2 regions of the Bacillus sp. mrc49 genome follow, and region 2 is predicted to be linked to the other one. Evidence: a T-box and tRNA genes for the amino acid it is inferred to sense, from the RefSeq annotation. Region 2 holds a T-box; the other holds one or more tRNA genes.
The links. A T-box is a leader RNA that pairs with one kind of tRNA and senses whether it is charged. The one in region 2 lies ahead of thrS (threonine--tRNA ligase), so its partner is inferred to be a tRNA-Thr.
Positions count from the first base shown of each region.

Region 1: it encodes a tRNA-Thr, which carries the amino acid that the T-box ahead of thrS (threonine--tRNA ligase) is inferred to sense. The anticodon was not compared.

Region 1 is NZ_PHNG01000754.1:1,736-13,568, forward strand. It holds gene CVN76_RS22270 (ABC transporter substrate-binding protein) at 1-770, shown strand, start outside; gene CVN76_RS22275 (TauD/TfdA dioxygenase family protein) at 797-1,690, shown strand; gene clpP (ATP-dependent Clp endopeptidase proteolytic subunit ClpP) at 2,050-2,634, opposite strand; gene CVN76_RS22285 (sigma-70 family RNA polymerase sigma factor) at 2,665-3,372, opposite strand; gene CVN76_RS22295 (MMPL family transporter) at 4,052-6,274, opposite strand; gene CVN76_RS22300 (TetR/AcrR family transcriptional regulator) at 6,411-7,031, shown strand; gene CVN76_RS22305 (hypothetical protein) at 7,658-8,368, shown strand; tRNA gene CVN76_RS22310 (tRNA-Leu) at 9,146-9,226, opposite strand; gene CVN76_RS31185 (hypothetical protein) at 9,516-9,710, opposite strand; tRNA gene CVN76_RS22315 (tRNA-Leu) at 9,956-10,036, opposite strand; tRNA gene CVN76_RS22320 (tRNA-Cys) at 10,045-10,118, opposite strand; tRNA gene CVN76_RS22325 (tRNA-Gly) at 10,126-10,200, opposite strand; tRNA gene CVN76_RS22330 (tRNA-Gln) at 10,204-10,278, opposite strand; tRNA gene CVN76_RS22335 (tRNA-His) at 10,317-10,392, opposite strand; tRNA gene CVN76_RS22340 (tRNA-Trp) at 10,410-10,483, opposite strand; tRNA gene CVN76_RS22345 (tRNA-Tyr) at 10,491-10,574, opposite strand; tRNA gene CVN76_RS22350 (tRNA-Thr) at 10,591-10,666, opposite strand; tRNA gene CVN76_RS22355 (tRNA-Phe) at 10,674-10,749, opposite strand; tRNA gene CVN76_RS22360 (tRNA-Asp) at 10,762-10,837, opposite strand; tRNA gene CVN76_RS22365 (tRNA-Met) at 10,843-10,916, opposite strand; tRNA gene CVN76_RS22370 (tRNA-Val) at 11,018-11,093, opposite strand; tRNA gene CVN76_RS22375 (tRNA-Glu) at 11,109-11,183, opposite strand; tRNA gene CVN76_RS22380 (tRNA-Ser) at 11,193-11,284, opposite strand; tRNA gene CVN76_RS22385 (tRNA-Asn) at 11,290-11,364, opposite strand; rRNA gene rrf (5S ribosomal RNA) at 11,374-11,489, opposite strand; partial or broken rRNA gene CVN76_RS22395 (23S ribosomal RNA) at 11,610-11,833, opposite strand, start outside.
Region 2 is NZ_PHNG01000691.1:1,179-19,134, reverse strand. It holds gene CVN76_RS14330 (3-hydroxybutyrate dehydrogenase) at 178-954, opposite strand; gene CVN76_RS14325 (3-hydroxyacyl-CoA dehydrogenase family protein) at 1,188-2,132, shown strand; gene CVN76_RS14320 (acetyl-CoA C-acetyltransferase) at 2,132-3,307, shown strand; gene CVN76_RS14315 (sigma-54 interaction domain-containing protein) at 3,372-5,042, shown strand; gene CVN76_RS14310 (GntP family permease) at 5,624-7,009, shown strand; gene CVN76_RS14305 (CoA transferase subunit A) at 7,039-7,734, shown strand; gene CVN76_RS14300 (3-oxoacid CoA-transferase subunit B) at 7,752-8,399, shown strand; gene CVN76_RS14295 (peptidoglycan-binding protein) at 8,564-9,466, shown strand; gene CVN76_RS14290 (GNAT family N-acetyltransferase) at 9,643-10,158, opposite strand; gene CVN76_RS14285 (sigma-54 interaction domain-containing protein) at 10,278-11,759, shown strand; gene ablA (lysine 2,3-aminomutase) at 11,977-13,407, shown strand; gene CVN76_RS14275 (YokU family protein) at 13,410-13,676, shown strand; gene CVN76_RS14270 (DUF7010 family protein) at 13,814-14,455, shown strand; gene CVN76_RS14265 (Type 1 glutamine amidotransferase-like domain-containing protein) at 14,493-15,119, opposite strand; gene CVN76_RS14260 (hypothetical protein) at 15,151-15,426, opposite strand; T-box leader at 15,580-15,800, shown strand; T-box leader at 15,831-16,054, shown strand; gene thrS (threonine--tRNA ligase) at 16,114-17,956, shown strand, end outside.

The DNA.
Region 1 (11,833 bases), on a different contig from region 2:
GTGAATTCCAGAGCGGGCCGCCACTTTTGGAATCGCTGGCCTCCAACCGGGTTGATTTGTCTTTTTTAGGAGATGGTGCACTAATAGCCGGTATTGATAAGAAGCTTCCATTCGAAGTGATTGCCCAAACCGGACAAGGCGGATCTTCTGTCCGAATCATCACTCAGACCGGCGGTAACATTAAGCAGGTTGAAGATTTAAAGGGGAAAACGGTCGGGGTTGCCTCGGGAACAACAGGTCATGTGTATTTAATCAAGGCCTTGAAGGCCCATGGATTAACGACGGATGATATCAAACTCATCAATTTACAGCCTGATGATGCCCAGTCTGCCTTCGAAACGAAACAGCTGGACGCATGGGCGACTTGGAATCCTTATTATCTTAATAATATTGAAAAAGGGAATGCTGTCGCATTGAATGTAAAAGGAAAAATATTGGCTCCTGGTGCAATCATCGCCCGTACCGGATTTGCCAAAGAGCATCCTGAAATTGTCGAGGCGTATTTACGGATTTATAAAAAAGCGGCGGATTGGCAAATTGAACATCCAGATGAAGCATCTGAAATTTATGCCAAAGAAACTAAAATGCCTGCTGCCACAGTCAAGAAAATAATAACGGCCGAAGAGCCAAATATCTTCTTTACCAAAGATGCCATCAAGGCCCAGCAAGAATCGATCGATACGTTGGCGAGCGTGGGCTACATCAAGAAATCGTTTGATTTCCAGAAAGAAATCCACAACGAATACATTGAGGAAGCGTTTAACAAATAAAAAACAAATACGGGAGGAAATCGATTATGACGGAAACTAAAACACAACAAATAAAAGTGGTGCCTGTAGCAGGTCGGATCGGTGCGGAAATTCATGGAGTGCAATTAAGTGGTGACTTGGATTTAAATATATTCAGCGAAATCAAGCAAGCGCTGAACGATCATAAAGTCGTTTTCTTCAAAGGACAAAATCATTTGGATGATGCCTCCCAAGAGGCATTTGCCAAGCTCCTCGGTGAGCCCTATGCCCATCCTACGGTACCGGTCAAAAACGATACGAACTATATATTCGAACTTGATTCCGCACAGGGTGCCAAAGCGAACCAGTGGCATACCGATGTCACTTTCGTCCCAGAGGTTCCCAAATATTCGATTTTAAGAGGTGTAACCATCCCGAAAGTTGGCGGAGATACAGTCTGGGCCAATACTAATAAGGCGTACGAAGACCTGCCGGATGGATTGAGACATTTAGCGGACGAACTATGGGCCATCCATACAAATGAATATGATTATGCCCAATTCAAGCAAGTCGAAAATACAACGGACGAGGTCAAAAAGAAATACCGGGAAATATTCGAATCGACCATTTATAAAACGCGGCATCCAGTCGTCCACGTGCACGCCGAAACTGGGAAAAGACATTTATTGCTAGGTGGCTTTGCCGGAAGAGTGGAAGGTTATACAACAAGTGAGTCTGAACGATTACTAAGTATCTTTGATTCATACGTAACCCGTCTGGAAAATACCGTGCGCTGGCAATGGAGTGAAGGTGACGTGGCCATATGGGACAACCTAGCCACACAGCATTATGCCATCGCCGATTATGAAGACCAGCACCGTGTCGTCCGCCGTGTGACAGTAGGAAAAGAAATCCCGGTAAATAAGGAGAACGAATCCAGCAGACTGCTTAATAAGAAATAACGCCCCTAACTTCTGAGTACCTTACTTACTAGAGAAAGCATAACGTGCTTTTTCCTGCTTTCAAGATATTGTTCACCGCTGGCACTCCCTTATCCAGAATTGTCCGGGTGAAAAAATCGTTCTGAAAGAAAGGCTCTTTAAGATTGTTGGTTTTACTGTTGATTGGCGCGAAGGTGCGAGCCACAGGTAAAGACCTCACAGGGGATAACCCCGAAGAGGCTCACACACCCTCTGAAAAGCTGAGCATCGGAGGGGAAATCGACCACACCTCCTTACTTGGTGATTAGCAACAAAATATGCGAAATCAACCTATGGAAAAAGGGTTTCGGCATGAGCGCCCCGAAACCCTTTTTCCCAAATTAACGATCCTGAACGATTATTTCATCGATTATTCCGTAATCCCTCGCCTCATCAGCGCTTAAGAAGTAATCACGATCAGTATCCTTCGCCACCTTAGCGATAGGCTGACCCGTCCTTTCCGAAATGATTTGATTGATATGGTCCTTTAGCTTCAAGATTCTCCGGGCCGAAATTTCAATTTCCGTGGCTTGCCCCCTTGCCCCTCCAAGCGGCTGATGAAGCATGATTTCGCTATTCGGCAATGCACACCGCTTTCCCTTCGTACCTGCCAGCAAAAGCATGGCGCCGAATGAGGCAGCCATTCCCGTACATACAGTCCGGATATCAGGCTTTATATACTGCATCGTATCATATATGGCAAAACCGGCACTAGTCGATCCCCCCGGGCTATTGATGAAAATGGTGATTTCTTTATCAGGTGCGTCAGCCGCCAAGAATAACAATTGGGCGACGACACTGTTGGCTAAATGATCGGTGATTTCTTCGCCAATCATGATGATGCGATCTTTTAACAGTCGGGAATAAATATCGTACGAGCGTTCACCCTTGCCGGATTGCTCAATTACATATGGAATGGTAGTCATATCTCTTCTTCCTCCTAACAAAATGATTGGCTATGCAGCCAGTGAGAGTGTGTTTGAAGGAGTGAAGCATGGTTTGAAATGCAGCGATCGATCCATCGATCTAGGAATCATCGATTGACTGTTCAGCGATTTGAAAGATGGGATGCTTCTAATGAGGATATCAGGATTTTGCTGCTGCAATGCCTGTGTCATCAGTGATATCAGCCTTTGCTCCTCCTCATACTCCCAATCATCCACGGCGGACAACTTACGCTCCTCCGCATCATTGTCCAAACGTTTTTTGACACGGTTCAAGATTGCCTTTACCGCCGATTCCGTCGTGTTCAAATAATCCGCGATTTCCTTGGAGCGATAAAGAAATCCTTCCTTTAATAAAAACACGACAGCTTGCTTCGGGGTAAGGGATTTTATCATATACTCCACCGTTTCAAACGAATTTTCTCCAATTGCCCCTTGCATATCGTTATCCTGCAATTCGCCTAAAGCTTCCTTTTTTCTTTTTCGGATCGTATCGATCCAGGAATGGCGGGCTATCGTCTTCAATAAAGCAGGTGTTAGCCCCTTCTTCTTCCCATAGACCCGCATTGCCTTCATGATCGTGTCCTGTGCCAAGTCATCACCATCCCAACTATTTTGCGTCAAGAATCGGCAAAACCGAAGCAATTCAGGATATACCTCATCTAAGGCCATGTTGTTATCCTTTATTTCATGACTTTCTTCCCTCAACTTCTTTATCATTTTTCTCACTCCTTCAACACCCTCTATCCTCTAAACGTTTCAGAAAGAGAAAAAGATACGGGGGCACTAAAATTTTCATCGGATGAATTTCCATTAATATTCTATTCCATTCTTACCAGGAGATTTCCTTTCATACTAAAACCTTTCCCTCAAATGTTCAGTTGTAACGGTAAACCTAATGGTAAATCCTCTTTCCTGCACCGATCCCTGGTTTCCTCCCTGCATGCATTTCCTCCGGCGCTTGCGCCTGCGGGGTCTACCGTAGAGGTCCCTTTCCCGCAGGAGTATCGCCGGCCAAATCCACTCTGCGTGAAAAGGAGATGCAAATTCTTTTTGCCCATCTTGTTTTCGAACTGTTTTTTATCGCATATGTATGCTTCTTTAATATTGGTTGCTTCCACGTTTTTGAACTAGGAGTTTAGGCGATCGTTACACCCGGAGCATTCTTGACCGTCCTCTCTACCCATTCCTTATAACCGCTTCAATCCCGATGATAAATCAAAAAGGTTTCGGAATGAAAGCATTCCGAAACCTTTTAATCGACATTTTGATGGTTCAGAGCGAATTACTCCAAACACTGTTTTATTGAATCCATTTTTTTGCAGTATTTGATGTTTTGGGGTCATTGATAAGGTGCCAAAATGTCTCTTTTGCAGCACAGAATATCCATATCCTCCTGTTAATTCTCTTTTCCTTTTACCATTTTGACTTTAGCTGGCCAAAAAGCAAATCTTCCGCAAACGGTAGTGATGGCCGGTACCAGAAATGGTCGGACTATGAAGGTATCCAGAAGAATCCCTAAAGCCGTGATAATTCCGAACTGCACAAGAACTTGAATCGGTAATGTCGCTAGCACGGCAAAGGTGGCCGCCAATATAATACCGGCTGAAGTAATGACCCCGCTCGTTTCACTCACGCCCTCTTTAATGGCCTGCTTCAACGGCATATAGTTCTTTTTCTTCCAAATGCTCGAGATCATGAAGATGTTATAGTCCTCTCCAAGAGCAACCAAGAATACGAAAGCATATAAAGGAATGGCTCCCTGTATAGCATCAGCACCCATTATATTATGGATGATAAGCCACCCTAGTCCTAATGCTGCACTGTAAGATAAGATAACCGTGCCAACTAGGTAAAGCATAGCTACAATGGAACGTAAGTATGCCAATAACAGGATGGAGATAAAGACAATAATCAATGGAACAATGAGATCGTTGTCCTTATTACTAGTTATCATGGTGTCATATTGAGTCGCTGTTTGCCCACCAATCCAGACCTTGGATTTCACGGAAGGAACATTAGCTTCCGCCAATGCATTCTCTGCTGCATCCCTCAATTCTGGAATAGCTTCCATCGCTTTTGTACTGTAGGGATTAACATTGAATTTAACATCATATACTTTTAGATCTTCATTGTCCGCACCGCTTTGGGGTTTAGACACTGTACTGACAAGGTCATGTTTCTTTAACTCTTTTTCAAGGTCTACCGATTTTCCGTCTGTATCGATTACCACTTGAGCCGGAGCTAATTCACCAGGCGAGTATGCGTCAGAAATGACCTTGAACCCTTCCCTTGATGGCATGTCTTCTGGAAAAGAAGATAATACATCATAGGTGTATTTGATTTGACTTGAGTATACCGACATTGCTCCAAAGAAGATCACACATGCTATGATGATCGTCCAAGGTTTGGTTGTCACGATATTACCGACCCAAGTTCCAAAGCGGCTCTTTCCTTTTTTTGCAGGAACCGGTTTTCCTTTCTTTGCAGCCCTCTCTTTTTCCATTTCAGGAGTACGTGGAATGAAAGGATAAAACGAACCTCTTCCCATAACGGATAGTAGTGCTGGAATGAGAGTCAAGCTTGCTATGCCCATAATAAAGATGGACAAGCTAAATGGAATGGCAAAACGGTGGTAAGCCCCATATTCTGCTACAATTAAGACGAGAAGAGAAATGACCACAGTAATTCCACTCATAGCTATGGCACCCGAGGCATCTTTAAACGCATGTATAAGTGCTTTTCGTTTATCATTTACCTTCAGAAGCTCATCACGATAATGAGAAATTAAAAATAAACAATAATCTGTTCCTGCTCCAAACAATAAGACGGTCATAATGGATATGGATTGGGCATCAACGGTAATCCAACCTTTATCCGCTAAAAAACCTAGAATAGGACTAAGCAGCATATAAGCAAATCCTACACCGATTAAAGGAATAATAGCCAAGATTGGGGAACGATAAATAATAAGAAGCAGTACTAAGACAAGCACAACCGTAGCTATCAGTAACGAAACATCCGCTCCTTCAAATAGACTTGTTGCATCTACTTGAATCCCTGCTGGGCCTGTGAAACGTGTACTCAGTTTATTATTTTCATCTATACTTACATTGAAAGGGTTATACGAAACCTGCTTTTTCACTTGTTCTTTGATGTCATCTAAATTTCCCTTTAAGACTTCGGTATCAACACTTTCTTTGAAAAAAATAGGTTGCACTAGCGTTGTTCCATCTTTTGAAACCATTTGTTGCAGTGCTGATACAGGCATTTTATGCAGAGGAGGTGTTGACGATTGATCTTCTAACGGATCTTTCTCTAAATGTTCAGCCATTTGTTGGACTGCTTTCAGATCCTCTTCCGTTAATCCCGATTCATTGTGCCACGTAAGCAATGCAGGTATCCCTGAGGAATTTGGAAATTGTTTCTTAACTAACTTATCTGCTTCCACAGAAGGTGAATCTTCACTCAGATTTGGGGCATTATTAACTTCTGAGTCATTTACTGCGGGCCAAGCAATGGTTAAAGCTGCCGTTAGAACAACCCATATGCCAATGACAACCCAGCGACTAACCCTACCAGTCATATATGAGCTGAAGGTTGTTAGTATAGATTTTTTCATCTGAATTCCCTCGTTTCCAATTTGGTTTGTTTCTATTAGAATATACATATATCATACGATTAATTATATATACCAGAAGGTTAATTAATCAACTAATTTCATTTGGAAAATTAATTCAACCAGAAGGAGGTTTCATATGCATAATCATAATATCCAGAAGAAAAAACCGGGACGACCCAAAATGACGAATGACTCGAATATAACAAGAGATCAAATTCTACAAACTGCATCCTTCCTATTCATGACATATGGATATGAAGGCGTTTCAATGGAACAAGTTGCCGATGCCAGCAATGTTACAAAAGCAAGCGTCTATTACTATTTTAAAAATAAGGCAACTTTATTCACCATCGCAGTATCAAGCATGTTCCGCCGCATAAAAATACAGACAGATAAACTGCTGAACAGTTCCAATGGATTGAAGCACAGATTATACGAAGTAACGTTCGAGCATTTAATTAGGCCACATATAGATTTTGAAACATTACTGCAGGAGGCTTCCCTTTCCCTTACAGAAGAACATATCCAAGAGATCCGCACAGCAGAAAACGAGGTTCATCAAGCACTGGAGAACATATTCAAGCAAGCAATGGAAAATGGGGAGATAGTAGTCAAAAATCCATTATTGCTCGCCCATGCCTTTTCTACAGTTACCATGATTCGAAACAAAAAAGAATTAATAATTGAATTGGGCGGACCAGAAAAAACGGCGCAAGCTCTAGTAGATCTATTTTGGGTAGGAATCGGGCCAAAATGAATCTATGATCGATGCATAGACTCCCAATGCAATGATGTCGTATCTAAAAAAATAGAGAACCGGTCCGCCATAGGCAGCTTGATTTGGCGGGCTCCTTTTTTGCGTTTTTTCTCGTATCTTCCTCCATCCTCGCAAAATTCCCCATCAGGAGAATGATCTCCATTAAGCGAGGCTGAGGATAGCCATTTCTGTTAGTTAGGGGTCACCCATGCCGTTTCCTTGATGAGCCTTTGCCTAGAGGAATGTTCACGCTTAATTTCTTCTGTAGTAACTACTGGCGTTCGAATTCCACCTAATAGGTTTGTACCGCCTGGAGCTTAATGGAAAAAGCGGATGCACTTTCACCAATGCCGAAGGATGATCAGGGTTTTGCTAATGAAGTCCAACGAATCAATCATGTACTCCCCGCATCTTATCACCTGTTATATGCGTTAAATCGTTGCTCCTGTGGTGTTGCCCATGACTCAAAGTAACGGATGAACTATTTCCATTGGAATTAGTAAGTAAGACCACATATTGTGGTCTCTTTTGTTCGTACAAAGTTAGCATTAATCCTTAACCAAGTAGTCAGGTCTTATGTCCAATCACACTTAATCCTTTCCCATATATTAAATAAAAAAAAGGAGATGAGAAATGTGAGTAGTGATAAAGATAAAAATAAAATTAAAGTAAAACTGAAAAATAAAAATAAATATAAAGACAAAAGTACAAATTCCTCAAGAAATTCTAATGATGATCCTTTAAAGGAAGAAGTAGCTCCATCATTTAGATACGAGGAATGCGTTGATCGTGCCTTTCGAATTCCTATTTTCTTAAGCACAACAAATACATTAAATCCAATACAACAGCAGTTTCAAGACCGCCTTATTTTCGAGATTGAGAACGCTCTGCTTTTTCCACGTACTTTGCCTATAAGTGAACAATATCCAGAAAACATTTTAACAAGTATCCGCCGGTTGGTTTCATCAAGCTATGGAATGTTGGCAATCAACTTTCGTCGATTTCTCGTTGAGGTTACCGATACTAATGTAGGGCAGCCTTCATCATCCCCTCCGTTCTGGGAAGGCTCAACTTTTTTACAAATTGAACCCTCGATGGCTTTTCAATTTGGACTGCCCATATTATTAGTAAGGGAAGATAATACTGACCAAAATATCGGAATTTGGGCAGGGGGAATCACTCCACTCAACACATTCATCGTTTGGGATTCTGAAAATGAATCTGTTGAGGAATTCTTTAGTAGTGTTCAATGGAGAGAAGCCTTTGCCAATTGGTGTGCAGAGGTAAGGAACGGATATTATAATCAGACAGAACCTAAATTCAAATACAGATGTTAGTACACAGGGGAAATTTGATTGAAGTTCTCTTCTTCTAAGCATCGGTATCATAATGAATATGTATATTTCAACACTAAATCAGCTCTGCCGATTGCCTCCAGTCGAGCTGACTTTTTAGTGCGAAGACATCTTGTGACGAAGACTGCCACAAAAGAACGTTTACCTGCGTGCTGCTCTTATAAGACAAAAGTTAACTCAAAATATCCAAACTTATAGGCCATTCCTTAAGGATTGAACTATTTTAGATTGTGCTCCTTTCTTTTATAGCAATAGATATAATAAAAATACAGTCTGTTAGGGGTAAAACGGTAAAACTAGGATACCAGCAGGAACAAAAAGCTTACAAGACATATATAATCCTAACCGCCTGAAAAATAGTGAACTTATCCGATCGATACAACAGCCTCTTCAAAGGAAAGACTCAGACAAATGAATGACAGCTGCAAGAACCTGATCATGCATAGTAGCTAATAGTGCTCCCTCTGGAGAGCAACTTAATTTAAAAATCGGCTTTTATATAGTTGATGTCCTTAAGTCATTTCAACTGATCTTATTTTTGACATTCATCTCCAATTCACCTTTGATTGCAATAACGAATATCAAAATTGGCCATTCCTCCCGCCTCGGAAACGTATGGCAGGACTGTCACCTTCCATTCGTTTTTTAATTATCACAACATAGAAGGAACGTTCTCTTAGTATTTGTAGAGTAACAAAAAAGGCCCTACACAATTAAGTGTAAGGCCTTCTTCCAACAGCACTCCTGGCTGTTTCATGATACCGGTGGCCGGGGTCGAACCGGCACTCCAGAGGAACACGATTTTGAGTCGTGCGCGTCTGCCAATTCCGCCACACCGGCATGATTGTTGGAGTTTACAATAGTTTTAGTCAATGCTAATTATGTAATTGTCCATACGATTAATAAATACCCTTTAATTAAAATAATATACTATTATATATTTGTCAATTAATAAATTAACTCTTTTAAAAAAAGACACTCCTGAATAGGTCCTACCACGATTGCTATATTGGATTATTATTATTATTTTCGCCACTTAATTTTATTATAGTTCCAGCCTTAAGCTAGTTAAATGACCTTCTTCCTCAAAAAATCTATCGCCCACGTTTACCTTATATGCATAAGTAATCTACGAACGGTCATCAATACCAATAATATAAACCTCTACATCTTTAACAGCTAAAATATCGCCTGAGGTTACCACATCATCATTTGTTGAAGTGATAGCGATTTTTTCATTACGGAAAAACATTCTAGGTTCTGCGTTTCTCCCATCAATTCTTGGCCGTATCTCTACTTTAAATAAATCAGTTTGTTCAGGCACTTAATCAACGTATATGCCAAACCTTTAGTCTCACTAATTTGGTATACCACCGCTTGTTACATAATACTTTGCAAGTGTATCTCTAAAAGCATGTATGGATGTTTTACCGACTCCTCTACGCTTATTATAACGAGCAGTAGCTTGTTTACACGATTAGCATTCTGCTTTAGTCGGTTAAACACAAAAAAGTCAATGCTTAGAGACAATCTCAGCATTGACTTATAAGGGTTTAACCCTTTAGATGATACCGGTGGCCGGGGTCGAACCGGCACTCCAGAGGAACACGATTTTGAGTCGTGCGCGTCTGCCAATTCCGCCACACCGGCATGATTGTTGGAGGCGGCAACCGGAATCGAACCGGTGGTAAAGGTTTTGCAGACCTCTGCCTTACCGCTTGGCTATGCCGCCAACGTTTTGGAGCGAAAGACGGGATTCGAACCCGCGACCCCAACCTTGGCAAGGTTGTATTCTACCACTGAACTACTTTCGCATATGGCTGGGCTAGAAGGGATCGAACCTTCGCATGACGGAATCAAAATCCGTTGCCTTACCGCTTGGCTATAGCCCATTAACGTTGTTTTCATTATAGCACATTTTAAAGAAAAATGGGGCGACTGATGGGAATCGAACCCACGAATGCCTGAACCACAATCAGGTGCGTTAACCACTTCGCCACAACCGCCATGATAAGATTGAAATTGGCAGGGGTAGTAGGACTCGAACCCACACTGGAGGTTTTGGAGACCTCTGTTCTACCTTTAAACTATACCCCTAAAGAGATGGTGGAGGGGGGCAGATTCGAACTGCCGAACCCTAAGGAGCGGATTTACAGTCCGCCGCGTTTAGCCACTTCGCTACCCCTCCGCATATGGATGAAACATGGTGCCGGCAAGAGGACTTGAACCCCCAACCTACTGATTACAAGTCAGTTGCTCTACCAGTTGAGCTACACCGGCACTACTATGGTGGCTCAGGACGGAATCGAACCGCCGACACAAGGATTTTCAGTCCTTTGCTCTACCGACTGAGCTACTGAGCCAAACTTTAAAAATGGCGGTCCCGACGGGAATCGAACCCGCGATCTCCTGCGTGACAGGCAGGCATGTTAACCGCTACACCACGGGACCATAGATTGCGGGGACAGGATTTGAACCTGCGACCTTCGGGTTATGAGCCCGACGAGCTACCGGACTGCTCCACCCCGCGACGGTAATAATGTTTCTATTCAAGAATCAAGTTTTCGTGTGAATTGTTTCTGTGGAATGATGACCAACCACTACCTGAAACAACCTGACCTTATGTAAAAATGGTGGAGGATGACGGGATCGAACCGCCGACCCTCTGCTTGTAAGGCAGATGCTCTCCCAGCTGAGCTAATCCTCCAATATGTTGCCGAAATGGTGACCCGTACGGGATTCGAACCCGTGTTACCGCCGTGAAAGGGCGGTGTCTTAACCGCTTGACCAACGGGCCAGGTATAAATGGCGGAGAGCAAGGGATTTGAACCCTTGAGACAGGGTTACCCGTCTACACGATTTCCAATCGTGCTCCTTCGGCCACTCGGACAGCTCTCCATTTATGGCTCCGCAGGTAGGACTCGAACCTACGACCGTTCGGTTAACAGCCGAATGCTCTACCACTGAGCTACTGCGGAACAATATAAGCTTGGCGACGTCCTACTCTCACAGGGGGAGACCCCCAACTACCATCGGCGCTGAAGAGCTTAACTGCCGTGTTCGGAATGGGAACGGGTGTGACCTCTTCGCTATCGTCACCAAACATTGTTTGCGTTTTTTCAAGACATATATTATTATAACGTCTTTTCGAGAAAATGCAAGAAGAAATTTTCATTCCTTCAAAACTAGATAATAAGAAGGTATTTCATTTTTTTCAGAAGCGTTGGTTAAGTCCTCGATCTATTAGTATCAGTCAGCTCCACATGTCGCCACGCTTCCACCTCTGACCTATCAACCTGATCATCTTTCAGGGATCTTACTAGCTTGCGCCATGGGAAATCTCATCTTGAGGGGGGCTTCATGCTTAGATGCTTTCAGCACTTATCCCGTCCGCACGTAGCTACCCAGCTATGCCTTTGGCAAGACAACTGGTACACCAGCGGTGCG
Region 2 (17,956 bases):
TAAGGGTGGTATCCCTATATTACTGTAACATGAGGGAATTCTTTGTTCCACCATTTTCTTCCACTTCTTTTCCGATCCAAACGACTGTCTAGTTATCCCATGAATACAAAAAAGCCCGAATGAAGAGCACCTTTGTTGGTGTTGTTTAATCGGGCTTATTGCTTATATATTTTCTTTTTATTGAGCTGTATATCCGCCATCCAATACAACTGCCTGGCCTGTGATGCCCCGTGCTTTGTCGCTTGCGAGGAAGATCGCGTAGTCGGCAATTTCACTAACATCCAGGAGACGTTTTTGAGGCACTAGCGGAAGAAGGACCTCTGCCAATACATCTTCTAGAGGAACATTGCGTGTTTTCGCCAAGTCTGCCATTTGTCCGCGGACGAGCGGAGTGTCCACATATCCAGGGCAAAGGGCATTAACGGTTATGCCCGATGCGGCGCTTTCCAAGGCGGCGACTTTCGTTAAGCCGATGACACCATGTTTGGCGCTATTGTATGCCGCTTTGTTGGCGAAGCCAATTAGACCGTTGATGGAAGAGATGTTGATGATCCTGCCGAAGCCTTGTTCTTTCATGATGGGCAAAACGTTCTTGATCGCGATGAAAGGAGCGGTCAGCATGATTTTGATCATCAGTTCGAACTTTTCGGTTGGAAATTCTTCAATCGGCGCCACATGCTGAAGCCCGGCGTTATTAATGAAAATATCGATTCGTCCATATTTGTCTTTAGCTTGATTGATCAGTTGGATGATATCGTCTTCAACGGTTACATCTGCTTTTAAGCCGATAACGTCCAAGCCTTTGTTTCTTAGATCTGAAGCAGCTTTTTCAACTGTGTTTTGATCAAGATCGGACAAAACGACCTTCGCGCCATTTTCGGCAAAGATCTTTCCAATCTCAAACCCGATTCCTCTAGCCGATCCGGTAATGATCGCCACTTTGTTGTTAACCATCTTACATTCCTCCAAAAAAAATGTAATGGTCCAATCTGTTCATTTTAAAAAAGGAAGATTCCTCAAGATAATGTTGGAAATGAATAGGGAAGTTATAAAAATATGGGTTAGGTTAATGAGTAAGAGTCTATCATGATTTTTGGCATAACAAAAGAATTTTGTTTTTTCGTTATCGGTGGCACGAATATTGCATGAATGAAAGGTGAGGACATAAAACGGAAAGGGGAATTAGGATGATTAACAAAATAGCGATTATCGGTTCAGGTGTCATGGGGAGTGGGATCGCGCAGTCATTTGCCGTTAGCGGGTATTCCGTCACGATTAACGATATCCAGGAAGAATTCTTAGCGCATGCCAAAAACCGGATTTCTGAGAATCTATCCCTGCTGATTGCGGAAGGGGTGTTGACCGATCAGGAAAAGCAAGACGCTTTGGCGAATATTACTTATAACATTGATTTGGAAGTGGCCTTAAGGGATGCCGATTTTATCATTGAAGCGATCCCGGAAGTCATCGAGCTGAAGTTGAGTCTCTATCAGCAAATGGAGAACATCATCAAACCGGATGCGATTGTTGCTTCCAATACATCGACTTTTCCGATTTCCCAATTGATGGAGAAGGCTTCGTTTGCAAACAGGATGGTGATCACGCATTTCTTCAATCCCGGCCATCTGGTTCCATTGGTTGAAATTGTTCAGCATGACGAAACAAAACCGGATATCGTCGAGACAACCCTTGCTTTGATGCGTAAAATCGGCAAGTCTCCGATTCTCTTGAAAAAAGAAATACCAGGCTTCATTGCCAATCGCCTCCAGACTGCCTTGATGCGGGAAGCCTTTCATTTATTAAAAGAGGGTGTTGCCGATGCTGAGGATATCGATACGGCGATAACGGCCGGACCAGGCTTTCGCTGGGCATTTACCGGGCCGATCGAGATTGCCGATTTTGGCGGACTGGATACATGGCAGCGTGTTTTTGATAATGTTTCACCCAAGCTTGATCAGAGTAAGGAAGCTCCTGTGTTGATTCGTGATTTGGTGGAGGAAGGGAAGCTTGGGGTAAAGTCGGGAGAAGGGATCTTTACGTATGAAGGATCTGCCGCTTCCGAGAAAATCGATGAGCGGGACCGACATTTCATTAAACTGGCAAAATTAAAAAGGGAGAAGGAGGAAGTATGATGAGAGAAGTAGTGATTGTAGGGGCCGCTAGGACACCGGTTGGTACGTTCGGAGGAAGTCTTGCCAATGTTTCAGCGGTTGAATTGGGAGTTGTGGCAGCAAAGGAAGCGATCAAACGGGCAAAAATCCCGGCTGATCTGATCGATGAGGTGTTGGTCGGGAATATCCTGTCTGCTGGATTAGGGCAAAATGTGGCACGTCAGGTTGCGATTCATGCAGGCATTCCGGAAACGACGCCGGCCATGGCCGTTAATAAACTTTGCGGGTCCGGACTCCGTACAGTCATAATGGGAGCACAATTCATTGCCCTTGGTGATGCGGATGTGATTCTTGCTGGAGGGATCGAAAGCATGAGCAATGCCCCGTATTTACTTCCCAACTATCGTTTTGGCCAGAAAATGGGGAATGCCGAAGCCGTGGATTCCATGACGTATGATGCCTTAACGGATGTCTTCAACCAATATCATATGGGCGTGACTGCGGAGAATATTGCCGAGCAATGGGATATCAGCCGGGAAAAGCAAGATGAATTCGCTTTGAATAGCCAAATGAAGGCTGAAAAGGCCCAGCTTGAAGGACGGTTTGCAGATGAAATCGCCCCTGTTGAATATAAACGCCGCGGAAAGACGATCTTGGTGGACCAGGATGAACATCCGCGTCATGGGCTGACGATCGATCAGCTAACGAAGCTGCGTCCTGCTTTTAAGGAAAACGGAACGGTGACGGCCGGTAATGCATCGGGAATCAATGATGGGGGAGCGATGCTGGTCCTGATGTCCAAGGAAAAAGCAGACGAGCTGGGACTGGAAGCGCTGGCAACGATCAAATCCTATGCCAATGCCGCCCTCGATCCGAAAATCATGGGCTACGGGCCAGTTCCTGCTACAAAAAAAGCTTTAGCGAAAGCGGGAATGACAATCGATGAAATCGATTTGCTGGAAGTGAATGAAGCCTTTGCGGCGCAGTCACTCGCCGTGCTTCATGACCTTGAATTGAATCCGGGGAAAGTGAATGTGAATGGCGGGGCGATTGCATTGGGTCATCCGGTAGGTGCATCTGGTGCCCGCATCTTAGTGACTTTACTGTATGAAATGAAGCGCAGGGACGCAAAAACCGGCCTTGCCACCCTATGTATTGGCGGCGGACAAGGAACGGCGCTGATTGTGGAGCGGTAATCCCTTGACTTCAATTTCCTATGATATAATGAGGGAAAATTCAGACGGGTTAAGGAGAATAAGGATGGCAAGCGATAGTGAAACTGTTCATTTGGAATTAGTGAAGGCGATAGTCGAAGAATTGCCTGTAGGTGTTTTGGTAACGAAAAACGAAAATGAAATCTTTTTATGCAATCGCATATTATCAGAGATATTCCCTGAGGATCAATTTGATCGGCAAATAAATGTGCTGATGGAAAAAAAGCTTAGACCAGCTGTCAATACGCCCATCCGTTTGAACGATCACAATGGGATTGTCAGAAAAACCATCATTCAAATCGGTGCTGAGCAGTATCAGATTTATCTACTATTGTTTACGAATAATAAAAGTGATTTTCTTAATGTCGATAATCATGAAGAAATTCTGTTCAAGGATATCATTGAATTTGCCTATGACGGGTTGGTGATGGTCGATACGGAGGGGTATGTCCAAATGCTGAGCCACGCTTATGCGGATTTTCTGGGGGTCGATCAGGAAAGCTCCATAGGGAAACATGTAACGGAGGTCATTGAAAATACGCGGATGCATGTGGTCTCCAAAACAGGCAAGCAAGAGGTCGCCGAATTACAGAAAATAAAAGATAACTATATCATCGCGACACGCTCCCCCATACGGAAACAAGGTAAATTAATAGGAGCGGTCGGGAAGATTCTTTTTAAGAATGTCGGGCAATTCACCGCTCTTTCCAAGCGGATAAACTCACTTGAAGTAGAGCTGAAAAAGTACAAAGGTGATTTTCGCGAGAGGAATAAAGCCTCCTATACGTTTGATCATTTGATGGGCAGAAGTCCCGCATTCATGGAAGTGAAAGGTCAAGCCAAAATTGCCGCGAAAAGCGATTCGAATGTGTTGATCTTGGGCGAAAGCGGAACGGGTAAGGAGCTGTTTGCCCATTCCATCCATAATGATAGCAGACGGGCGATGGGCGTGTTCGTCAAGGTGAACTGTGCCGCCATCCCGGCAGAGCTGCTGGAGTCGGAGCTTTTTGGCTATGAAGAGGGTTCCTTCACTGGTGCAAAAAAAGGCGGAAAAGCAGGGAAGTTCGAAGCAGCTGAAGGGGGAACGATTTTTCTCGATGAAATCGGTGAGCTGCCGCTGCATATGCAGGTGAAGCTGCTTCGTGTGCTCCAAGAAAAAGAAATCGAGAGGGTCGGATCGACGGGAAGCATTCCGATTGATGTCCGGGTAATCGCTGCAACGAACCGCAATCTGGATGAAATGGTCTCAAAAGGGGAATTCCGGCTTGATATGTATTATCGGCTAAAGGTCATGCAATTTCAGGTCCCTTCCCTGAAGGAGCGGCCGGAGGACATTGAAATACTGGTCAATCATTTTGTCGAGAAGTACCAGAGCCTCATGAAAAAGCGTGTAATCGGGATGAGTGACCAAGCATTACGGCTGCTGCGACATTATGGGTGGCCGGGCAATATTCGTGAGCTGGAGAATATCATTGAACGGGCAATGAATATCGTGGAAGAAGGGGAAATGATATGTTCCAAGCACCTCCCGAAAGAAATCACGGGTCAGAAGGAAGCGGTCACGATCCGCACCTTAGCCGAGGTGATGGATGAGACCGAGCGGGCTGTCATCCTTTCATGCCTGGAAATGACTTCTGGCAATAAGTCGGAAACGGCAAAGAGGCTCGGGGTCAGCCGAACGACGCTTTATGAAAAAATGAATAAATATGGTTTATGATGATAGGAAAATAGCTGTTTGCCCATCTATTTAAATGTTAAAATATTGGTAAATGGGTGGGCATCCGCTCAGAAGCGAATCCCTGAAGTGTAACGTTTGCGCCGTTGTAGCTATTTTATCCTGCAAAAAGTAGCGATGTGTCAGGGAATCCGTACATAAAACAAGGTAGTTTTGAGATGTTGTATGAAAAGGCTTACACTTTTTAACCTTTTATGCTTATCTGTAAGGAAAACCTGACAGTTACCAGGGATTTTAGCTTGTCCCATTTATAAAAACGTAACGAATAGACCTTGAAATCAAGTTGGCACGACAATTGCATTATTAAATTAGTGAATGGCCAATCTGTCATGATAAATGCTGTTTGCACTTAAAATGAAAAGAAAATTCATCATTCACCAAGAAAGTTGAAAGCGTTATCAACGCTTGGGAAGTTTGGGGAGATCATTCAGCTTGACTTGGGGAAGGCAGGCTTGGATGGAACAAAGGAAAAAATATGGGATTTAGGGAGATTGATATTTTTTACTAAGAGATTTCCGTCTCATTTTGGGGCAAAGGGAGAAAAAAGAAAAGGGGGAAATGAGTTGGTGATTCAAATTTTAGCCATTGTCGTGGCGCTGGGACTTTTAATCTTTTTAGCCTACCGGGGCTATCCGGTCATTATCATAGCGCCGCTTGTTACATTGTTGGCGGTCATATTATCCGGCGGTCACTTGCTGCCGAGTTATACAGAGACATACATGACGTTCGCCGCTAACTATATTAAAGCGTTTTTTCCGATATTTTTATTAGGGGCCGTATTCGGAAAGGTCATGGAGATGAGCGGTGCAGCAGCATCCATTGCCAAGACCATCGTAAAATCACTAGGCTCGAAGCAGGCCATTCTTGCTGTCGTGCTTGCCTGTTCGGCGCTGACATATGGCGGGGTTTCACTGTTTGTCGTGGCATTCGCCGTTTATCCATTTGCAGCAGCCATTTTTAAAGAAGCCGACATTCCAAAGAGATTGCTGCCGGGAACGATAGCATTAGGCGCTTTCACTTATACGATGGATGCTCTTCCTGGAACACCTCAGATCCAAAATATCATTCCAACGAATTATTTCGGAACGGATACCTATGCAGCTCCCATCATGGGGATCATTGGCGCAATCATTGTTTTCACAGGAGGAATGCTTTGGCTGGAACGCCGTCGTAAACAAGCGGTGGCAAATGGGGAAGGGTACGGGGAAGGACATATCAATGAACCCGAAAGTGCAGAACAGCAAAACCTGCCTAACTTTTGGCTGTCCCTCGTACCGCTCATCCTTGTCGTCGCTTTCAATTTCGCTTTCAGCCGCAGCGCCATTTCGGTTAAGCATTGGTATGACGGATCGATGCTGAAGGAAACGTTCAACATTGCCGATGTAAGCACAGTCACTTCATCGTGGTCGCTGATCGTTGCCCTCACAATCGGTATCATAGCCGCCATGCTTTTGAATGTTGGACGCATAAAGGTCAAATTGGCAAGTGGATTGACGGCTGCTGCGATGGGATCTTTGCTTGCCATATTCAATACCGCATCTGAAGTCGGTTTTGGGAATGTCGTAAAAACGCTTCCTGGATTCTCGGTCATTCAAAACTGGGTGTTCAATGCAAGCGGCAATCCCCTCGTATCCGAAGCTGTTGCCGTCAATGTACTGGCAGGAATCACCGGATCGGCATCAGGCGGACTTTCGATTGCGCTGGAAGTGATGGGAAGTCACTATATGCAGGTGGCCCAAAATGTCGGGATCACCCCGGAAATGCTTCATCGAATTGCATCCATGGCATCAGGCGGGATGGATACGCTGCCGCATAATGGCGCCGTCATCACCTTACTTGCCATTACAGGGCTGACACATCGCCAATCGTACAAGGATATCTTTGCGATTACGGTCTTGAAAACAGTGACCGTCTTCATCATTGCCTTTGGTACATCATTGTTTATTTAAAAGAATAGATTAGGAATGGAGATGGGGAAATGAGTAAATTGTTATCATCTTTTGACAGCGCTATTGAACATATCGAGGATGGAGCTACCATTATCGTTGGCGGGTTCGGGTTAAGCGGAATTCCAGAAAAGCTAATCATTGCTTTGCGTAACAAAGGTGTAAAGGATTTGACGGTCGTCAGCAACAATTGCGGGGTCGATGATTGGGGTCTGGGACTTTTGCTGGAAAATAAACAAATCAAAAAAATGATAGCCTCATACGTAGGGGAAAATAAGTTGTTCGAGCAGCAATTTTTAAGCGGCGAGCTGGAGGTCGAGCTAGTTCCCCAAGGAACGCTTGCTGAGCGATTAAGAGCGGGCGGAGCGGGCATTCCTGCCTTTTATACAGCTACGGGAGTGGGAACGGAAGTCGCCAAAGGAAAGGAACATAAAGAGTTCGATGGCCGCACATACATCATGGAAAAAGGGATCGTCGGGGATTTTGCCTTTGTCAAAGCTTGGAAAGCGGATCATTTCGGTAACCTCGTATATCGAAAAACAGCAAGGAATTTCAATCCTGTCGTTGCCACAGCGGGGAAAGTCACGATCGTCGAAGTGGAAGAGGTTGTGGGCACAGGGGAGCTTGATCCGGATGAAATCCATACTTCAGGAGTTTATGTACAAAAAGTGCTTGTAGGAAATGACTATGTAAAACGTATTGAAAAACTTACAACTGCTAACGCATAAAAAGGAGGAGTATTCAAATGACAAGACAACTGATTTTAGAACGGGCCGTTAAGGAAATCCAAGATGGTATGTGTGTGAATTTAGGGATCGGGATGCCGACCTTGATTGCCAATATGATCCCAAATGACTTCAATGTCATGCTTCAATCGGAAAATGGCTTACTCGGAATCGGACCCTACCCACAAAAGGATGAAGTCGATCCGGATTTGATCAATGCAGGGAAAGAAACGGTAACCGCCAAAGCGGGGGCATCCTTTTTTGATAGCGCTGAATCGTTCGCGATGATCCGCGGCGGCCATATCGACCTAGCGATATTAGGCGGCATGGAGGTTTCCGAAACTGGGGATTTGGCGAACTGGATGATTCCTGGCAAGATGGTCAAAGGAATGGGAGGCGCGATGGACCTCGTCCAAGGCGCGAAACGCATCGTTGTCATCATGGACCATGTGAATAAGCATGGTGAATCCAAAGTGAAAAAGAGCTGTACATTGCCATTGACAGGAGAAAAGGTCGTCCACTGCCTGATTACCGAATTGGCTGTTTTCCATTTTTCCGAAGCGGGAATGGAATTGATTGAATTGCAAAATGGCGTAACACTTGATGAAGTGAAAAGCAAAACAGAGGCTGACTTCACCATAAGTCCCTCTATTGAAATCAGGGCATAAGATTAATAAGAACTATTAGACTATTTCCATTCGCAACCAGGCGAATGGAAGTGGTCTATTTTTTGTTGCACCTCTTTTGTTTCATGACTCCTCATGCTACTTTTCCGTTAAAAAGGCTTATATAAAGGGTGATGGAAACGTAAAAAGGAGGGATGGCATTGAACGTGGAATTACGAACATTATTGGATCGATCAGTGAAGAAGATGGGTATAGGGATGGATGCAGTAGTGAAGGCATCAGCATTGGAGATGATCGAACGTGCTTATACAGAAGGGATCGCTGTACAAATAAGCGCAGGTTACCGCTCTTTGGAAGAGCAAGCCGCGCTTTATGGTCAAGGACGAATCTACAGTTACAATGGAAAAAATTATAGTGATCCGGCTAAGCCTGTTGTGACGAACGCTAAGCCAGGCCAATCTTATCATAATTTTGGACTGGCCATCGATTTCTTCCTTGTGAGTGATGATGGCAGGAAAGCGATCTGGACGGTGGATTCAAGGTGGCAGCGTGTGGCTGCGATAGGTAAAAAGTTAGGATTCGAATGGGGCGGAGATTGGCGTACATTCAAGGATTATCCCCACTTGCAAATGACGGGGGGCTTAACCTACACACAATTACAAGCAGGGAAGAAACCGCATCTTACCAACCGATTCAAAACAACAAAGGGCAGTAAAGGAGATAGCCAAATCATTTCCATTCAGGAAACAGTAAATAGCCGCTATAAAACGAATCTGGCGGTCGATGGTTTTTTCGGCTCCAAAACTCGATCAGCTCTTTTAAAAGGAGTACAAACGGAGCTTAATAAGCAATATAATCATAGACTTGCGGTCGATGGAAAATGGGGGCCAAAAACCAAGTCTGCGATGGTCACATTGAGTATAGGAGCTACGGGCCCTATCACATGGATACTGCAAGCAGCACTCTATATGAAAGGATTCGATCCCGGGCCACTTGACGCACGATTCGGCAGCAAAACCGAGGCGGCATTATCCAAATTTCAAAAAGCAAGCAGCATTTCTGGGGATAACCAAGCCAACAAAGAAACATGGAATAAATTGCTTGCTTGATAGAGTATGATCTTGGCGGATAGGATGGTAAACCCATCCTGCCCGCCTGAAGGCTAATTCGTCCCAGCCCAAGAATAATTCGTCCTATTCGGGAATCATTCGACTTTCCCGGGAAATAAATTCACCTAAACCTAACAGAATTCGACTTTTCCCACTGGAAAACAGCCGCTATTGTTTCATTCAAGCTCCAAGCACCAATCATGGCATTGCATGAGGCTCCCTGGCGGATATTCGAATTCACATTCGGAGATGAGATTGAAATCAAGCTTGCGGCAAAGGGCATTGGATGCGGCGTTATGGACGGATGGAAATGCGTGAATGGAGCTGTATTTGCGTTCGTCCTTGAGTTTGGCGATGACAGCCCTGACGGCTTGTGATGCAATGCCTTTCCCCTGGAAAGAGTGGAGGACACTCCAGCCGATTTCATACACATTTTCATCGTTCCAGACGGTTTGCCAGTAGCCTACGGAACCAACAGCTTCGTCCTTTGGCAGGATGATGCTGAACATGCATCCCCTGTTTCCGATTTCAAGGTATCGTTTGTGGCGTTTTTGGATTTGTTCTGCACTCTCTGGACCACCAAGATGCTCCATCATTTTCGGTTCATTGAGTTGAAAAAGTAAATCAAGATCCTTCTCTTCCCAAGGTTTAATTTCTAATTTGGTTTCATTCCTTTTTAAAATACCATTCACCCCTTTTATTTATAAGTTTCCCTGTAGAAAGGGAAACTCCTTTCTTCTCTTCAGAAGCTTTATCATTTCTATGATTCTATTTACCATTAAATGATATAATTTACAGGTAATTCTATCAAGTGACAGAGAACGGAGATGAAGAAATGAAATCTTCAGTCAATCAGTTTTCCACGCAATTTGAATGGATATTGAATGTGATAAATGTGGGTGTCCATATCGTGAACAAAGATGGGGATACGGTTTTTTATAATGAAATGATGGCACATATCGATGGGCTGGCTCGCGAACAGGTGCTCGGGAAGAATATTTTTCAGCTTTATCCATCCTTGACCGATGAGTCGAGTACGCTGCAGGCGGCGTTGGACAAGGGCATCGAAACGAATGAGTCGATTCAAACGTATGTGAATGTAAAGGAGAAAAAGATAACGTCGATCAATAGTACATATCCACTATATGAGGATGGCGAGATCATCGGGGCAGTGGAGATCGCCAAAGACATTACCAAGGTTATGAACATGTATGATCAAATCGTCGATTTACGCTCCCAGCTTGCCGAGACCTATAAGAAAAATAAGTACTTCGAAGGGACGGCGACTTATCATTTCAGTGATTTGATCGGGAGCAGTCCCGTTTTTCAAGAAGCGATATCATTGGCCAAAAAATCGGCCCGCAGCCATTCCCCGGTCATGATTTATGGACCGACGGGAACGGGGAAGGAATTGGTAGCGCAAAGTATCCATAATGTAAGTGCCCATCGCCATCAGCCATTCATTGCACAAAACTGTGCGGCCGTCCCAAAGGAATTAATGGAAGGTCTGTTGTTTGGCACGACGAAAGGGGCTTTCACGGGAGCAGTGGATCGACTCGGGATTTTTGAACAGGCCAATGGCGGTACGCTGTTTCTTGATGAATTGAATAGCCTCGATCCTGGATTGCAGGCGAAATTGCTGCGGGTGCTGCAGGAGGGTGAGGTGCGCCGCGTCGGAGGAGCGCAGGAGCAAAAAATTAATGTGAAGATTATTGCGGCGATGAACATTTCTCCAGAAGAAGCGCTAGAGAGGGGAATCATTCGCTCCGATTTGTTTTTTCGCCTGAATGTCGTGACGATCGCCATGCCTTCTCTTAAGGAGCGTAAAACAGATATAGCGGAAATCGCCAATCACTTTATTCAGAAGTTCAACAAATCATTTTTTTCAGACGTGCGCGGGATCAGTCAGAAGGCGATGAATCGGCTTCTTCAGTATCCATGGCCCGGAAACATTCGTGAACTGGGCCATGCCATCGAATTGGCCTTTAACGTCATGGATACTGGAGAGGATATGATTGATGAGCATCACCTCCCGGCCTATCTTTTTCCTTCAGGCAAATACACTCCCCCCAGTGCACCGAGCCTGCCGCCCATATTAACGGACAAGATGGATTTACCTGTCGTCCTTGAAGAACTGGAAAAGGAAATGATCATCAATATGTTCCGAAAATACAACGGGAATATCAGCAAAACGGCTGAGTCCCTCAATATTACCAGACAAGGATTACAATATAAGTTAAATAAGTACAAGATTGAAAAGGTGTATGCGGCGGAATGGAAGGAATCAAGATGATAGAAATGAAGGTAAAGTATTTTGTATGAGATGCAAAGAATTTGGCTGCAAAATATTGGGCGTTTAGAAAAGAATTTTGCGGCCCGCACGCCCGCATTCCCCTCTTATTCTGATGTTTTCCTTCTCAAAAGAGTTGGCATCATTCTTGCGAGAGTATATCGATAAGTTCTTAGAATAAGGGGAGGGGATTTTTAACATGAACATGATGGGAATGGAAATAAAACATAAAGAGTACCTTGGCGGGCGCAGGCATTATAATGATATCGAGCTTTGGAAGGACGTCAAGGAAGAGCAGTGGAACGATTGGATCTGGCAATTGACCAATACGATCAAAACCTTGGATGATTTGAAAAAGGTCGTCAATCTGACTCCGGAGGAAGAGGAAGGAGTCCGGATCTCGACTCAGACGATTCCTTTGAATATAACGCCCTATTATGCTTCTTTGATGAATCCTGATGATCCTCGCTGTCCAATTCGTTTACAGTCGGTACCGCTCTCGGCAGAAATGAACAAGACGAGATATGATTTGGAGGATCCGCTCCATGAGGATGAGGATTCACCAGTTCCAGGCTTGACGCATCGGTATCCGGACAGGGTGCTGTTCCTCGTTACGAACCAGTGCTCGATGTACTGCCGATATTGCACGCGCCGCCGTTTTTCAGGCCAGGTGGGAATGGGCGTTCCTAAGAAGCAATTGGATGGAGCGATCGAATATATAAGAAATACACCGGAAGTGAGGGACGTGCTGATTTCCGGAGGGGACGGCTTGCTGATCAATGATAAGATCCTCGAATACGTATTGAGCAACTTACGCGCCATCCCGCATGTGGAGATCATTCGGATCGGTACACGGGCCCCGGTCGTTTTTCCGCAGCGGATTACGGAAAATTTATGCAATATTCTGAAGAAATACCATCCGATTTGGTTAAACACCCATTTCAATCATTCGCTTGAACTGACCGATGAAGCGAAAAAGGCTTGCGATATGCTGTCCATGGCAGGCGTCCCGCTCGGTAATCAGGCGGTCATCCTCGCTGGCATCAACGATAGTGTCCATATCATGAAAAAGCTGATGCATGACTGTGTCATGGCAAGGGTAAGGCCTTACTACATTTATCAATGCGATCTATCCGAAGGGATTGGCCATTTCCGGGCCCCGGTTTCAAAAGGATTGGAAATCATTGAAGCGCTCCGTGGCCATACATCGGGATATGCGGTGCCGACCTTTGTGGTGGATGCGCCTGGCGGCGGAGGTAAGATAGCCCTGACTCCGAATTACCTTCTATCCCAAAGCCCGGATAAGGTCGTATTGCGGAACTTCGAAGGTGTCATCACGAGCTATCCGGAGCCTAAGAATTATGTTTCCGGCAGTGCCGACGCGTATTTTGATGAAGTGTATGGCACCGAAGACCGAAAAGCAGCCGTGGGGATATCCGCGCTCATGACGGACGAAAAATTCAATTTGGTGCCAGAGGGCTTGCGCCGTCTTGATAAGAGAAAGGCATATGAAAATGCGGCAGAGCATGCCTCATTGAAGGACCGTCGCGATAAACGGGATGAAATGAAGGAGAAATTGAGGAAAGCGCAAGAAAAAAAGAATGCCCTGGCCCAAAGTGAACCGGTGAAGCCGGAAGGCAAGGAGGGATGAAGATGGACTGCTTATGGTGCAATGCCCCTAACGTAGAAGAAAGTGAAAAGAAGGACTGTTTCTGGATCATGCCCGATGGGAAGCGATCGATAAAGCTCCTGCAGGTTCCCGCCATAAACTGCCCGGAATGTGGGATATATGTGTCCGATCATATGAATCAGAAGGTGGATGAGGCCTTAGCCATACATGATCTGAGTCAATATCCTGACGAGTTCGCCTATGATCAGCTTCTTGTGGCGCCAGTCAAGCAACTATTCAATTGGAAATGAAATCGCGGGAGAAGCGGATGATAGCCATCCCTTCTCCCGTAATACTATCGACGGACCCGCGATCATATCTCCCTTTCGCTTGCTTTTTAGGTATATGGATCATGAATAATCGGCTAATTTCCACAGTATGATGGATTATGTATGATATTACTGAAGATGAAAGGAAGCGGATGATGCAAACGAAAGAAGCATATCGCGGTACAGGAATTGGGGTCATTTTCATGGCGTTCTTCGGTACGCTGTGGGCAGGTATCGGTGTAATGGGATTGCAAGAATGGGGATTTCCGTACGTGGAACTCGCCGCCATACTGGTTGGATTCATCCTGCTTATCGGAGGCATTTCACTGTTACATGCGGCACAAGAAATGCCGCATCAAATTACAGGGAAGCTGAAGCGAATCCGATTCTGGTTCAATATCGTCTTCATCGCCGAAGGTTTGCTGATCGTGGCTGCCATAGCCATCTGTAACGCGAACGATCAAACCGATCTTATACCTGGCGTCATCGCCATTATCGTGGGCCTGCATTTCTTACCCCTGGCATCGCTTTTTCAAATCAAGCTATACTATTTGACTGGAATGCTGCTCTGCTCATTGGCACTTATCACGTTACTGGCCGCTCCAAGCACCTTCATGCTTGGAGGTCATGAAATTACTGCCAAATTATCACTGCTCGGCTTTGGCTGCGCCCTAATCTTGTGGTCCACTGGACTTACCTTAATGCTCCGTGTGAAGAATGCAAAGGGATTGGTTGGACACACCGAAGACCATCCAAGCTGAATAACTTCTCAAGAATTTTTCCAAGCAACTCCTTCACTCAGGGAAAGCGTGCACCATCTTGGAACGAGTATATATCATTCACCACTTTATAGAGTTCGCCGTTCTTTGTGAAAAGGGCACTTCCATCTGGAATGGCATATATTTTTCGTTCAGTTGAAAGGGGAAGCAATTCTCCATCTATCTTATCTTCGTAATGGACTTCAACGCTAAACTCAACTAATGCCAAGCCTTTGATCATTATCGTTTCTGGATAGTCTTTATCTTTCGTCATAATGCAATCCGTGCAGATGGCTAACGAACCCGCACTATATCCAATCAATAAGCCATTAAAGTTTTTCAAGATCGGTGTAAGGCCTTTATTTTCCATGACAGTGATCAATCGTTCTGGCCTGCCGCCAATAAAATAAAGAGCATCATATCCTTTTATGGCTTGTTTCATCTCTTGTTCCGAAAGGTTTTCTCTCAATAAGTCAACACTAGCATGTTCCATGATGGAAAAGGCTTTCTTGACGGTTGCCAGCCAGCCTTCATACCTGGAATCATCGGTTGCAAACGGGATTATTAAAATCTTGGCATTGGGCTTCATCATGTTTGAAAGTTCCAGGTACACTTCAGCTAATTCGGAATTCGCGTGATTGCCGCCGCCAATGAAACAAATGTCCATCTATGGATCGCCTCCCAGTCGTTAGAGTTAGTTAATTTCTCATCCATGTTAACAGCCTGATGATTTGAAAGGGGTCATTCCAAACCAGGATGAAGCTTAAAAGAAAGAACGCGGCGACAGCCAAAAATTTCGTCTTTCCTTTTTCATTTTTGAACATGGCCGCGAAACTTAATAGCATGCCGAGTAATAATGCCCCGAATCCGAAGACCATTAAAAAATCGAAGGCTTCTTTGCTGACAAACGAAAAGCCAAATGCTGCGGCACCCATCACGGCGAATCCGATCGACCAGCTGCTTAAATTTTTCATGGGACCCTCCTTTTTTTACTAATTATACCAATTGATAGAGTGCTAGGATAGGGATTATTCATTTGGTAAAAGTAATATTTTTTGGAATAAAATGTTGTAACTTTCAGGGATTGGTTGTAATATGTATAACAATATAAAAATCGATTTGCAATAGCATAAGCCATGATGAGGACAACAATCATTTTTACGGTCTTAAGAGAGGGAAGGATAGCTGCGAACTTCCTGGCTTAGGAAAATGATTTACCGCCTTTGAGCTTTTATTGGTGAACGAGAGTAACCGATATCGTCTAAGCTACGTTACAAGCTCCAGAGCCATAAGTGAAAATACTTATGGGAAATTGGGTGGAATCACGGGTAACGCACTCGTCCCTTGCTTAGGGATGAGTGCGTTTTTTGTTTATAAAACCATTGCGATGAAAAGGACAATAATCATTTTTACGGTTTTCAGAGAGGGAAGGGCAGCTGCGAACTTCCTGGCTTAGGAAAATGATTTACCGCCTTTGAGCTATATCAGTGAACTTTTAGTAGCTGATATCGTCTAAGCTGCGTTACAAGCTCCAGAGCCATAAGTGTTTTCTTGCTTATGGGAAATTGGGTGGAACCACGAGTAAACGCACTCGTCCCTTGCTTAGGGATGAGTGCGTTTTTTTATTATTCTAAAGGGGTGTTCATGTAATGGATGAAAAAATGATCAAAATCCGATTCCCGGATGGGAAGCAGAAGGAATACCCGATGGGTACGACAGTGGGAAGCGTGGCAGGCTCCATCAGCTCAAGCTTAAGGAAAAAGGCAGTTGCAGGAAAGCTCGATAAGCAATTGGTTGATCTACGTTTCCAATTGAATGAAGACGCTGAACTTTCGATTTTAACACTTGATTCGGAGGAAGGACTGCACGTTTTGCGGCACACTTCGGCGCATATTTTGGCCCAAGCGGTGAAGAGACTTCATGGTACGGCGCAACTGGGCATGGGTCCGGTCATCGAGGATGGGTTTTACTATGATTTTAAGCTCGATCATCCTTTGAGTGCAGAGAGTCTGCAAGCCATTGAAAAAGAGATGGAAAAAATCATAGACGAAAATCTGGAAATAAAAAGGAGGGAGGTATCTTATGAAGAAGCGGTGAAGCTATTCGAAAGTCAAGGAGAGTCATTCAAGCTGGATATTGCGAGGAACATCCCGAACGGTGAAAAACTAACGATTTATCAACAAGGGGAGTTTATTGACCTTTGCCGCGGACCGCATCTTCCTTCGACATCTTTGGTAAAAGCATTCAAGTTGACACGTGTTTCAGGTGCCTATTGGCGGGGAGACAAACGAAATGAAGTTCTTCAACGAGTATATGGGGTCGCCTTCGGAAGGAAAAAAGATTTACAAGATCACTTGCATTTTATGGAAGAAGCAGCCAAGCGCGATCACCGGAAATTAGGGAAGCAGCTCGAACTATTCATGTTTTCCGAGGAAGCCCCTGGAATGCCGTTTTATTTACCGAAAGGACAAATCATCAGGAATGAGTTGGAGAAGTTCTCGCGTGAGCTCCAGGGCGCTGCTGATTACGACGAGGTTCGCACGCCGTTCATGATGAATCAGCGGTTATGGGAAAGGTCGGGCCACTGGGATCACTATCATGAAAATATGTACTTTACTGAGGTCGATGAGACAAAATTCGCGATGAAGCCGATGAATTGCCCGGGTCATATGCTTTTATTCAAAAATAAGCGTTATTCCTACAGGGATTTACCCATCCGGATGGCCGAGTTCGGTCAAGTCCATCGCCATGAGTATAGTGGATCATTGAACGGCATGCTTCGGGTCCGGACATTTTGCCAGGACGATGCCCACCTATTCGTTCGCCAGGATCAAATCGAGGGGGAAATCAAGCAGGTGTTTCAACTGATTGACGAAGTGTATCGTACATTTGGATTCGAATATTCCGTGGAGCTCTCGACTCGACCAGAGGATTCATTGGGAGATGACTCCCTCTGGGATGCCTCTGAAGCAGCATTGAAAAATGTGCTCTCAGATATCGGCATACCTTATCAATTAAATGAAGGCGACGGAGCATTTTACGGGCCGAAAATTGATTTTCATATTAAGGATGCATTAAAACGGAGCCATCAATGTGCAACCATTCAACTTGATTTTCAAATGCCGGAAAAATTCGATTTGACTTACATCGATGAAGAAAATGAAAAAGTCCGCCCCGTCGTCATCCATCGTGCGATTTATGGCTCGATTGATCGTTTTTTTGGTATCCTGATTGAGCATTTTGCCGGGGCTTTCCCGGTATGGCTTGCCCCGGTACAGGTTCAACTCATCCCTGTCTCGCATGTTCATATTCCTTTTTGCCATAAACTCCAAAAACAGCTGAAAGGACTCGGCATAAGGGTGACAACAGACGAACGAAACGAAAAGCTGGGATATAAAATCAGGGAAGCCCAGATGGGAAAAATTCCATATATGCTTGTCCTTGGCGATAAAGAAGAGCAGGAAAATCAAGTCAACGTCCGGAAATACGGCGAGCAAAATTATG